Regions from separate parts of the Siccibacter colletis genome, predicted to be linked through region 1. Evidence: predicted binding sites of a transcription regulator. Region 1 holds the regulator's gene; the other holds the start of a gene.
What was found. The regulator CRP, encoded in region 1, controls carbon source genes, mostly activating them, when cyclic AMP is high. The targets are predictions, from matches to a motif close to ATGTGANNNNNNTCACAT.

Region 1 (4,213 bases):
CAACGCGGCGCGCAAGCTGCACGCCTATCCCGGCACGTTACCGGTCAGTATCAAGCAGCTGAAGCAGATCCGCGGCTTGCGCGACTTCGACGATCTTATCACCTCGAAAATCCACGGTTTTGCAGACGCGCTGGACTACTACCGCCAGTGCAGCGCCATGCCGATGCTGCCCAATGTCGCAAAACCGATGCTTATCATCCATGCTAAAGATGATCCCTTTATGGATCATCACGTGATACCCGACCCGACGCTGCTGCCGCCGTCGATTGAATACCAGTTGACCGACCATGGCGGGCATGTGGGTTTCGTAAGCGGTACGCTGCGCCGCCCGCAGATGTGGCTTGAACAGCGTGTGCCTGACTGGCTGACTCACTATCTGGATGTGCGATGATTATTCCCTGGAAAGAACTCGATCCCGACACGCTCGATAACCTGCTCGAATCTTTTGTGTTGCGCGAAGGCACCGATTATGGTGAACATGAACGCAGCCTCGAACAAAAAGTCTCGGACGTAAAACGTCAACTGCAAACGGGCGAAGCGGTACTGGTCTGGTCTGAACTGCATGAAACCATTAACATTATGCCGCGCGGTCAGTTCCACGGCTGACGACGTTCAGAACCTGTTCCCGCCTGTGCAGTGACGTCGCGTACCCATCAAGGGAGTAGTTTCCTATGTCAGCCAGGCACCCGATTATTGCCGTGACCGGCTCCAGCGGAGCCGGTACCACCACCACCAGCCTCGCCTTCCGTAAGATTTTCACCCAGCTCAATCTGCACGCCGCCGAAATCGAGGGCGACAGCTTCCATCGCTACACCCGGCCTGAAATGGACATGGCGATCCGCAAAGCGCGCGATCTCGGTCGCCACATCAGCTACTTCGGCCCGGAAGCTAACGACTTCGGCCTGCTGGAAGAGACATTCAGCGAATACGGGCGCAGCGGCAGCGGCCAGTCGCGTAAATACCTTCATACTTACGATGAAGCAGTGCCGTGGAATCAGGTTCCCGGCACCTTCACGCCGTGGCAGCCGCTCCCGGAGCCAACGGACGTGCTGTTCTACGAAGGGCTGCACGGCGGTGTGGTCACGCCGCAGCACGACGTGGCGCAGCATGTTGATCTGCTGGTGGGCGTGGTGCCCATCGTTAACCTTGAATGGATCCAGAAGCTGGTGCGTGATACCAGCGAGCGCGGTCACTCGCGCGAGGCGGTAATGGACTCCGTGGTGCGTTCGATGGAGGATTACATCAACTTCATCACCCCGCAGTTCTCGCGCACCCATATCAACTTCCAGCGCGTGCCGACGGTGGATACCTCCAACCCATTCGCAGCGAAAACTATCCCGTCGCTGGACGAGAGTCTGGTGGTGATCCACTTCCGCAATCTGGAGGGCATCGATTACCCCTGGCTGCTGGCCATGCTGCAGGGTTCATTTATTTCTCACATGAATACGTTAGTGGTGCCGGGCGGCAAGATGGGGCTGGCGATGGAGCTGATTATGATGCCGCTGGTGCAGCGGTTGATGGAAGGGAAAAAAATCGAATAACGGTGCGGCGCTGACTGCATGAAGCCTGTCAGCGCCGCCCTGCCGTCAGGCTTCAATCACCTCATACGAGTGGGTGATGTTCACCGCTTTCTCCAGCATCAACGCCACCGAGCAGTATTTCTCTGCCGAGAGCGACACCGCCCGCTCTACCGCCGCGTCTTTGAGCGCTTTACCGGTAACGATAAAGTGCAGATTAATGTGCGTGAACAGGCGCGGCGCCTCTTCCCGGCGTTCGGAGGTAAGCTTCACCTCGCAGTTGGTCACGTCGTGACGCCCCTTCTGCAGAATCGACACTACGTCAATCGCGCTACAACCACCTGCGGCCATCAGTACCATCTCCATCGGGCTTGGCGCTTTATCGCCGGAGTTGCCGTCCATCAGCACCTGATGCCCGGAGGCAGATTCACCCAGGAAGGTCAGGCCTTCCACCCATTTAACACGTGCCTGCATTTGCCTTCTCCTGACTTGCTGATTTGACGACAGATTACTCGTCGCCCGCAAAACAGGCAACGAAAGGCGACCTGCGTCAAGCTGAAACGAGACAATACAAGACACTCATGAAAAGCTATGCTAAAACAGTCTGGCTGTAATCATGTAACATTGATGTTATGCATGTATGCGGCGGATTTTACTCATTAAAGGCGACGAAATCTGACGAGCGCCACTTCCCGGGATGCGGGAATATATGACAGCAACCCCAGAGCAGGGGCATAACCCGGACTCTGGAGCCAGTTTATAACAGAGGATAACAGCGCATGGTGCTTGGCAAACCGCAAACAGACCCGACTCTTGAATGGTTCTTGTCTCATTGCCACATTCATAAGTACCCATCTAAGAGCACGCTGATTCACCAGGGTGAAAAAGCGGAAACGTTGTACTACATCGTTAAAGGCTCAGTGGCAGTGCTGATCAAAGATGAAGAAGGCAAGGAGATGATCCTGTCCTATCTGAATCAGGGTGACTTTATTGGCGAGCTTGGCCTGTTTGAAGAGGGCCAGGAGCGTAGCGCCTGGGTTCGCGCGAAAACCGCCTGTGAAGTCGCTGAGATCTCCTATAAAAAATTCCGTCAGCTGATCCAGGTGAACCCGGACATCCTGATGCGCCTCTCCTCGCAGATGGCGCGTCGCTTGCAGGTCACCTCCGAGAAAGTGGGCAACCTCGCCTTCCTCGACGTAACCGGCCGTATCGCCCAGACCCTGCTGAACCTTGCAAAGCAGCCTGACGCGATGACCCACCCGGACGGAATGCAGATCAAAATTACCCGTCAGGAAATTGGCCAGATCGTGGGCTGCTCCCGCGAAACCGTAGGCCGTATTCTGAAAATGCTGGAAGATCAGAACCTGATCTCCGCACACGGTAAAACCATCGTGGTTTACGGAACCCGTTAAGCCGCTTCGCAACGGCGTGTTACGCGAGTAGCACGCCGTTGTTGTCTCTGCTCGTTGGCTATGTGGCGCAGGCTGATTTACCACCCCGAAGTTAACTACGCACTCCGACAAACGCTGGTGCTCTGTATTCCCGTGGCGGTGGGCCTGATACTGGGCCATCTGCAACAGGGCTTGCTCTTCTCGCTGGTGCCTGCCTGCTGCAATATTGCCGGGCTGGATACACCTCATAAACGCTTCTTCAAACGCCTGTTTATCGGCGGCTCGCTGTTTGCCCTCAGTAGTCTCGCAGTCCAGCTTCTGCTTTATCAGCAACTTCCTCTGCCGATTATTCTGAGCGTCATGGCGCTGGTGCTTGGCGTGACGGCGGAGATCAGCAGCCTGCATGCGCGCCTGCTCCCGGCCTCGCTTATCGCCGCGATCTTTACCCTAAGCCTCGCCGGCAACATGCCGGTCTGGCAACCAATGCTCATCTACACCCTCGGCACGCTGTGGTACGGCGCGTTCAACTGGTTCTGGTTCTGGCTGTGGCGTGAACAGCCGCTGCGGGAGACACTCAGTCTGCTCTATCGCGAACTGGCGAGCTACTGTGAAGCGAAATACAGCATGCTTACCCGGCATACCGACCCGGATACCGCGCTACCGCCATTGCTGGCACATCAGCAGAAGGTGGTGGATCTCATCAGCCAGTGTTATCAGCAGCTGCACATGCTGGCCGCCAACCGCCAGAATGATTACCGGCGCCTGCTGCGCGCGTTCCAGATTGCGCTCGACCTGCAGGAGCATATCTCGGTCAGCCTGCACCAGCCGGAAGAGGTACAAAAGCTGGTGAAGCAGACCCACGCCGAAAAAGTCATTCGCTGGACAGCGCAAACTGTCGCCGGCCGGCTGCGCACGCTTGCCGACGATATTCTCTATCACCGCTATCCGACGCGTTTTTCGATGGATAAGCAGAGCGAAGCGCTGGAAAAGATCGCCCGTCAGCATCCCGATAACCCGGTCGGGCAATTTTTTGATTATCACTTCAGCCGCATCGCCCGCGTGCTGCGCACCCAGCGCCCTCTGTACGTGCGCGACATGATGGAGGACCGGCAGCGCCGCCTGCCGCTGTTCCCGGCGTTAAAAAGTTACCTCTCTTTTAAATCTGCGGCCCTGCGCAACGCCGCGCGTATCGCCGTGATGCTGAGCATCGCCAGCCTGGTGGGCAACGCGTTTCATCTGCCGAAACCGTACTGGATCCTGATGACCATTATGTTCGTTACCCAGAACGGCTACGGCGCCACGCGG
Region 2 (4,213 bases), 2.0 Mb from region 1:
GCGATGGCACTGGCGATTGCCAGCGGAGTTCCGCCCCAGTACGGCCTCTATACCGCCGCCGTGGCCGGGATCGCGATCGCCCTGAGCGGCGGCTCGCGTTACAGCGTCTCCGGTCCCACCGCCGCGTTTGTGGTGATCCTCTATCCGGTTTCCCAGCAGTTCGGCCTGGCGGGCTTGCTGGTGGCAACGCTGATGTCCGGGGTATTTCTGGTACTGTTCGGCCTCGCCCGCTTCGGACGCCTTATTGAGTACATTCCGCTGCCGGTGACGCTGGGCTTCACTTCCGGTATCGGCATTACCATCGCCACCATGCAGATCAAAGATTTCTTCGGGCTGGAGCTGGCGCAGGTGCCGGAGCACTACCTGCCGAAAGTCGCCGCGCTTATCGGCGCGCTGCCTTCTGCGCACATCGGCGATGCGCTGATCGGCATTACCACGCTGGCGGTGCTGGTGTTATGGCCACGTCTCGGTATTCGGCTCCCGGGCCACCTTCCGGCGCTGCTGCTCGGCTGCGGCGTAATGGGGCTGGTGATGCTGTGCGGCGGTGACGTCGCCACCATCGGTTCGCGCTTTCACTATCTGCTGGCGGATGGCAGCCAGGGGAACGGTATTCCTCAACTGCTGCCGCAGTTTGCTCTGCCGTGGGATCTGCCCGGCGCGGCATTCGCCCTGAGCTGGGACAGCCTGAGCGCCCTGCTGCCGGCGGCGTTTTCCATGGCGATGCTCGGGGCCATCGAGTCGCTGCTCTGTGCCGTGGTGCTGGATGGTATGACCGGGACGCGCCATAACGCCAACAGCGAGCTGCTGGGCCAGGGGCTGGGTAATCTCATCGCTCCGTTCTTTGGCGGCATTACGGCCACCGCGGCGATCGCCCGTTCCGCCGCCAACGTGCGTGCCGGAGCCACATCGCCGGTTTCTGCGGTGATCCACGCCCTGCTGGTGCTGCTGGCCCTGCTGGCTCTCGCCCCGCTGCTGTCATGGCTGCCGCTCTCGGCGATGGCGGCCCTGCTGCTGGTGGTGGCATGGAATATGAGCGAAGCGCACAAAGTGGTCGACCTGCTGCGCCGCGCGCCAAAAGACGACATCATCGTAATGCTGATCTGCATGTCGCTGACGGTGCTGTTCGATATGGTGATTGCCATCAGCGTCGGGATTGTGCTGGCCTCGCTGTTGTTTATGCGCCGGATTGCCCGTATGACCACGCTGGTTGCCCTGCCGGTGACCCATAACGAAGATGTAGCGGTGATGCGCGTCACCGGGCCGCTGTTCTTTGCCGCCGCCGAGCGTATTTTCAGCGAGGTGCTGGCGATGGCGCAGACCACGCGCACCATCGTGCTGGTGTGGGATACGGTTCCGGTGCTGGATGCGGGCGGGCTGGACGCCTTCACCCGCACGATCGATAAACTGCCCCCAGGATGCGAGCTGCGCATCTGCGCCGTGCCGTTCCAGCCGCTGCGCACGCTCGCACGCGCCGGTATCAAGCCCCTGCCAGGGCGTCTCACCTTCTGTCCTGATATCGACAGCGCCCTCAAAGGCTACTAGTTGCGAGATGCAGGCCCTTGCGCCTGCATCTTGTCCCACCCTTACTGACCGCGTGAAACCTGACGTAGCGTCAGGGTCAAGTACAGGATAAAAAAACGGCCCCCGTTCGGGAGCCGTCATTTGCGTTTTTGCCGTTAGCTATGATGCTGATTGCGGCGGCAGCGTTTATCATAGTGGCGTACCCACCAGTAGCGGTCGCATACCTGCTCATGTCCCCCCACGCGCGCACCGGCCAGCCATAACACGGCCCCGACGAAGATGCTTAATACCGCACCGTGGGCGAAATACTGCGGAAGATCGAGCTGCGGCAGCTGGTTGAGGATGGAATACCCGACCCCCACCACCATTACAAACAGCCCTAACCCCATGAGAAAGTTACCGAGCAACGAAGCGTTTTTGCGTTTCATCTGTTACCTCCGGATCTTTCATACGATGGAGAACGTCCCCATTTCCTGAGGTTAAGTATAGTCCTGGCTTATGGATACCCGGTGCGGGGTCGATCACATTTCCACATCCCGCATCGACAAAAATTTACAAATAAGCTGATGATAAAGCTTGGATTTCGAATGATTGAGGTTCTGAACTATTCACTTTCCGGCCAAAATTCGCAGTGCGCTTTGTCATCTGCCGGGGGGCAACGTACACTACGCGGCAAAATGAGTGATTCGGGAAGTCGTGATGACAATTAAACTGATTGTGGGCCTCGCCAATCCGGGGGCGGAATATGCTGCTACCCGCCACAATGCGGGTGCCTGGTATGTGGATCTGCTGGCTGACCGCCAGCGCGCGCCGCTCAAAGAGGAAGCGAAATTTTTTGGCTATACCTCGCGCCTTACGCTGGCAGGCAACGACGTGCGGCTGCTGGTTCCCACCACCTTTATGAACCTGAGCGGTAAAGCCGTGGCGGCGATGGCGACCTTCTATCGCATCGCGCCCGATGAGATCCTGGTGGCGCACGATGAGCTGGATCTCCCGCCGGGGGTGGCGAAATTTAAACTCGGCGGCGGCCACGGCGGCCATAATGGTCTGAAGGACATTATCAGCAAGCTGGGCAATAACCCTAACTTTCACCGTCTGCGGCTCGGGATCGGACATCCGGGCGATAAAAACAAAGTTGTTGGTTTTGTACTGGGCAAACCGCCCACGTCTGAGCAGAAGCTGATTGACGATGCGGTAGACGAAGCGGTGCGCTGCACCGAACTGTGGCTGAGCGACGGGCTCACCAAAGCCACTAACCGTCTGCACGCGTTCAAAGCGCAGTAAGCGACTTTTTCGCTGCGCAGCCGGGATTTACGCCCGCCGCGAACCACTTGCGTGTATAATAGCGGGCAAAATCGTATTAACGTCGATGAGTTAATACTAACTCTTTGATTAACAAGTTATTAAGGTGATGTAAACCATGGGATTTAAATGCGGTATCGTTGGCTTACCTAACGTGGGTAAATCCACGCTGTTCAATGCGCTGACCAAAGCGGGTATTGAAGCGGCGAACTTCCCGTTCTGTACCATTGAACCGAACACCGGCGTGGTGCCGATGCCGGACCCGCGTCTGGATAAGCTGGCGGAAATCGTTAAACCGCAGCGTATTCTGCCGACCACCATGGAGTTCGTGGACATCGCAGGCCTGGTTAAGGGCGCGTCCAAAGGTGAAGGTCTGGGCAACCAGTTCCTGACCAACATCCGCGAAACCGAAGCTATCGGCCACGTGGTGCGCTGCTTTGAGAACGACAACATCATCCACGTGAATAACAAAGTCGATCCGGCTGAAGATATTGACGTCATCAATACCGAGCTGGCGCTTTCCGACCTTGATACCTGCGAGCGCGCTATTCACCGCGTGCAGAAGAAAGCCAAAGGCGGCGACAAAGACGCGAAAGCTGAACTGGCCGCGCTGGAAAAATGCCTGCCGCACCTGGAAAACGCCGGTATGCTGCGCTCTCTGCCGCTGACGGACGAAGACAAAGCGGCGATCCGCTACCTGAGCTTCCTGACCCTGAAGCCGACCATGTACATCGCTAACGTCAACGAAGACGGTTTCGAAAACAACCCGTATCTGGATCAGGTTCGTGAGATCGCGGCTAAAGAAGGTTCCGTGGTGGTTGCCGTCTGCGCCGCCGTGGAGTCTGACATCGCCGAGCTGGACGATGCCGATCGTGACGAATTCATGGCCGAGCTGGGGCTGGAAGAGCCGGGCCTGAATCGCGTCATCCGCGCCGGTTACGAGCTGCTGAACCTGCAGACCTACTTCACCGCTGGCGTGAAAGAAGTCCGCGCCTGGACGATCCCGGTTGGCGCGACTGCCCCGCAGGCGGCCGGTAAGATCCACACCGATTTCGAGAAAGGCTTTATCCGCGCCCAGACCATCGCCTATGAAGACTTCATCACCTACAAAGGCGAACAAGGCGCGAAAGAAGCCGGCAAGATGCGCGCTGAAGGTAAAGACTACATCGTAAAAGATGGCGACGTGATGAACTTCCTGTTTAACGTCTGATTACTTACCAACGATGACGACAATCCACGCTCCGGCGTGGATTTTTTTTGCTGCTTTACCGGTGATATCGGGTAAACCCTGCCTGTAACCACCCTCCAGTTAAATTCACTCCACCCACACCAGCAGCTTCCCCTGCACCAGTAACACTACCGTGCGCACCAGCAGCAGCGCGATGATCAG

Region 2: the regulator CRP is predicted to act here: its motif matches at 2,031-2,048, upstream of pth (aminoacyl-tRNA hydrolase).

Annotation. Positions count from the first base shown of each region.
Region 1 covers NZ_CP074352.1:329,019-333,231, reverse strand. Annotated here, with positions in the region: gene KFZ77_RS01565 (hydrolase) at 1-391, shown strand, start outside; gene KFZ77_RS01560 (YheU family protein) at 388-606, shown strand; gene KFZ77_RS01555 (phosphoribulokinase) at 672-1,541, shown strand; gene KFZ77_RS01550 (OsmC family protein) at 1,587-1,991, opposite strand; gene crp (cAMP-activated global transcriptional regulator CRP) at 2,297-2,929, shown strand; gene KFZ77_RS01540 (YccS/YhfK family putative transporter) at 2,990-4,213, shown strand, end outside.
Region 2 covers NZ_CP074352.1:2,284,460-2,288,672, forward strand. Annotated here, with positions in the region: gene dauA (C4-dicarboxylic acid transporter DauA) at 1-1,542, shown strand, start outside; gene ychH (stress-induced protein YchH) at 1,677-1,949, opposite strand; gene pth (aminoacyl-tRNA hydrolase) at 2,221-2,805, shown strand; gene ychF (redox-regulated ATPase YchF) at 2,942-4,033, shown strand; gene tehA (dicarboxylate transporter/tellurite-resistance protein TehA) at 4,139-4,213, opposite strand, start outside.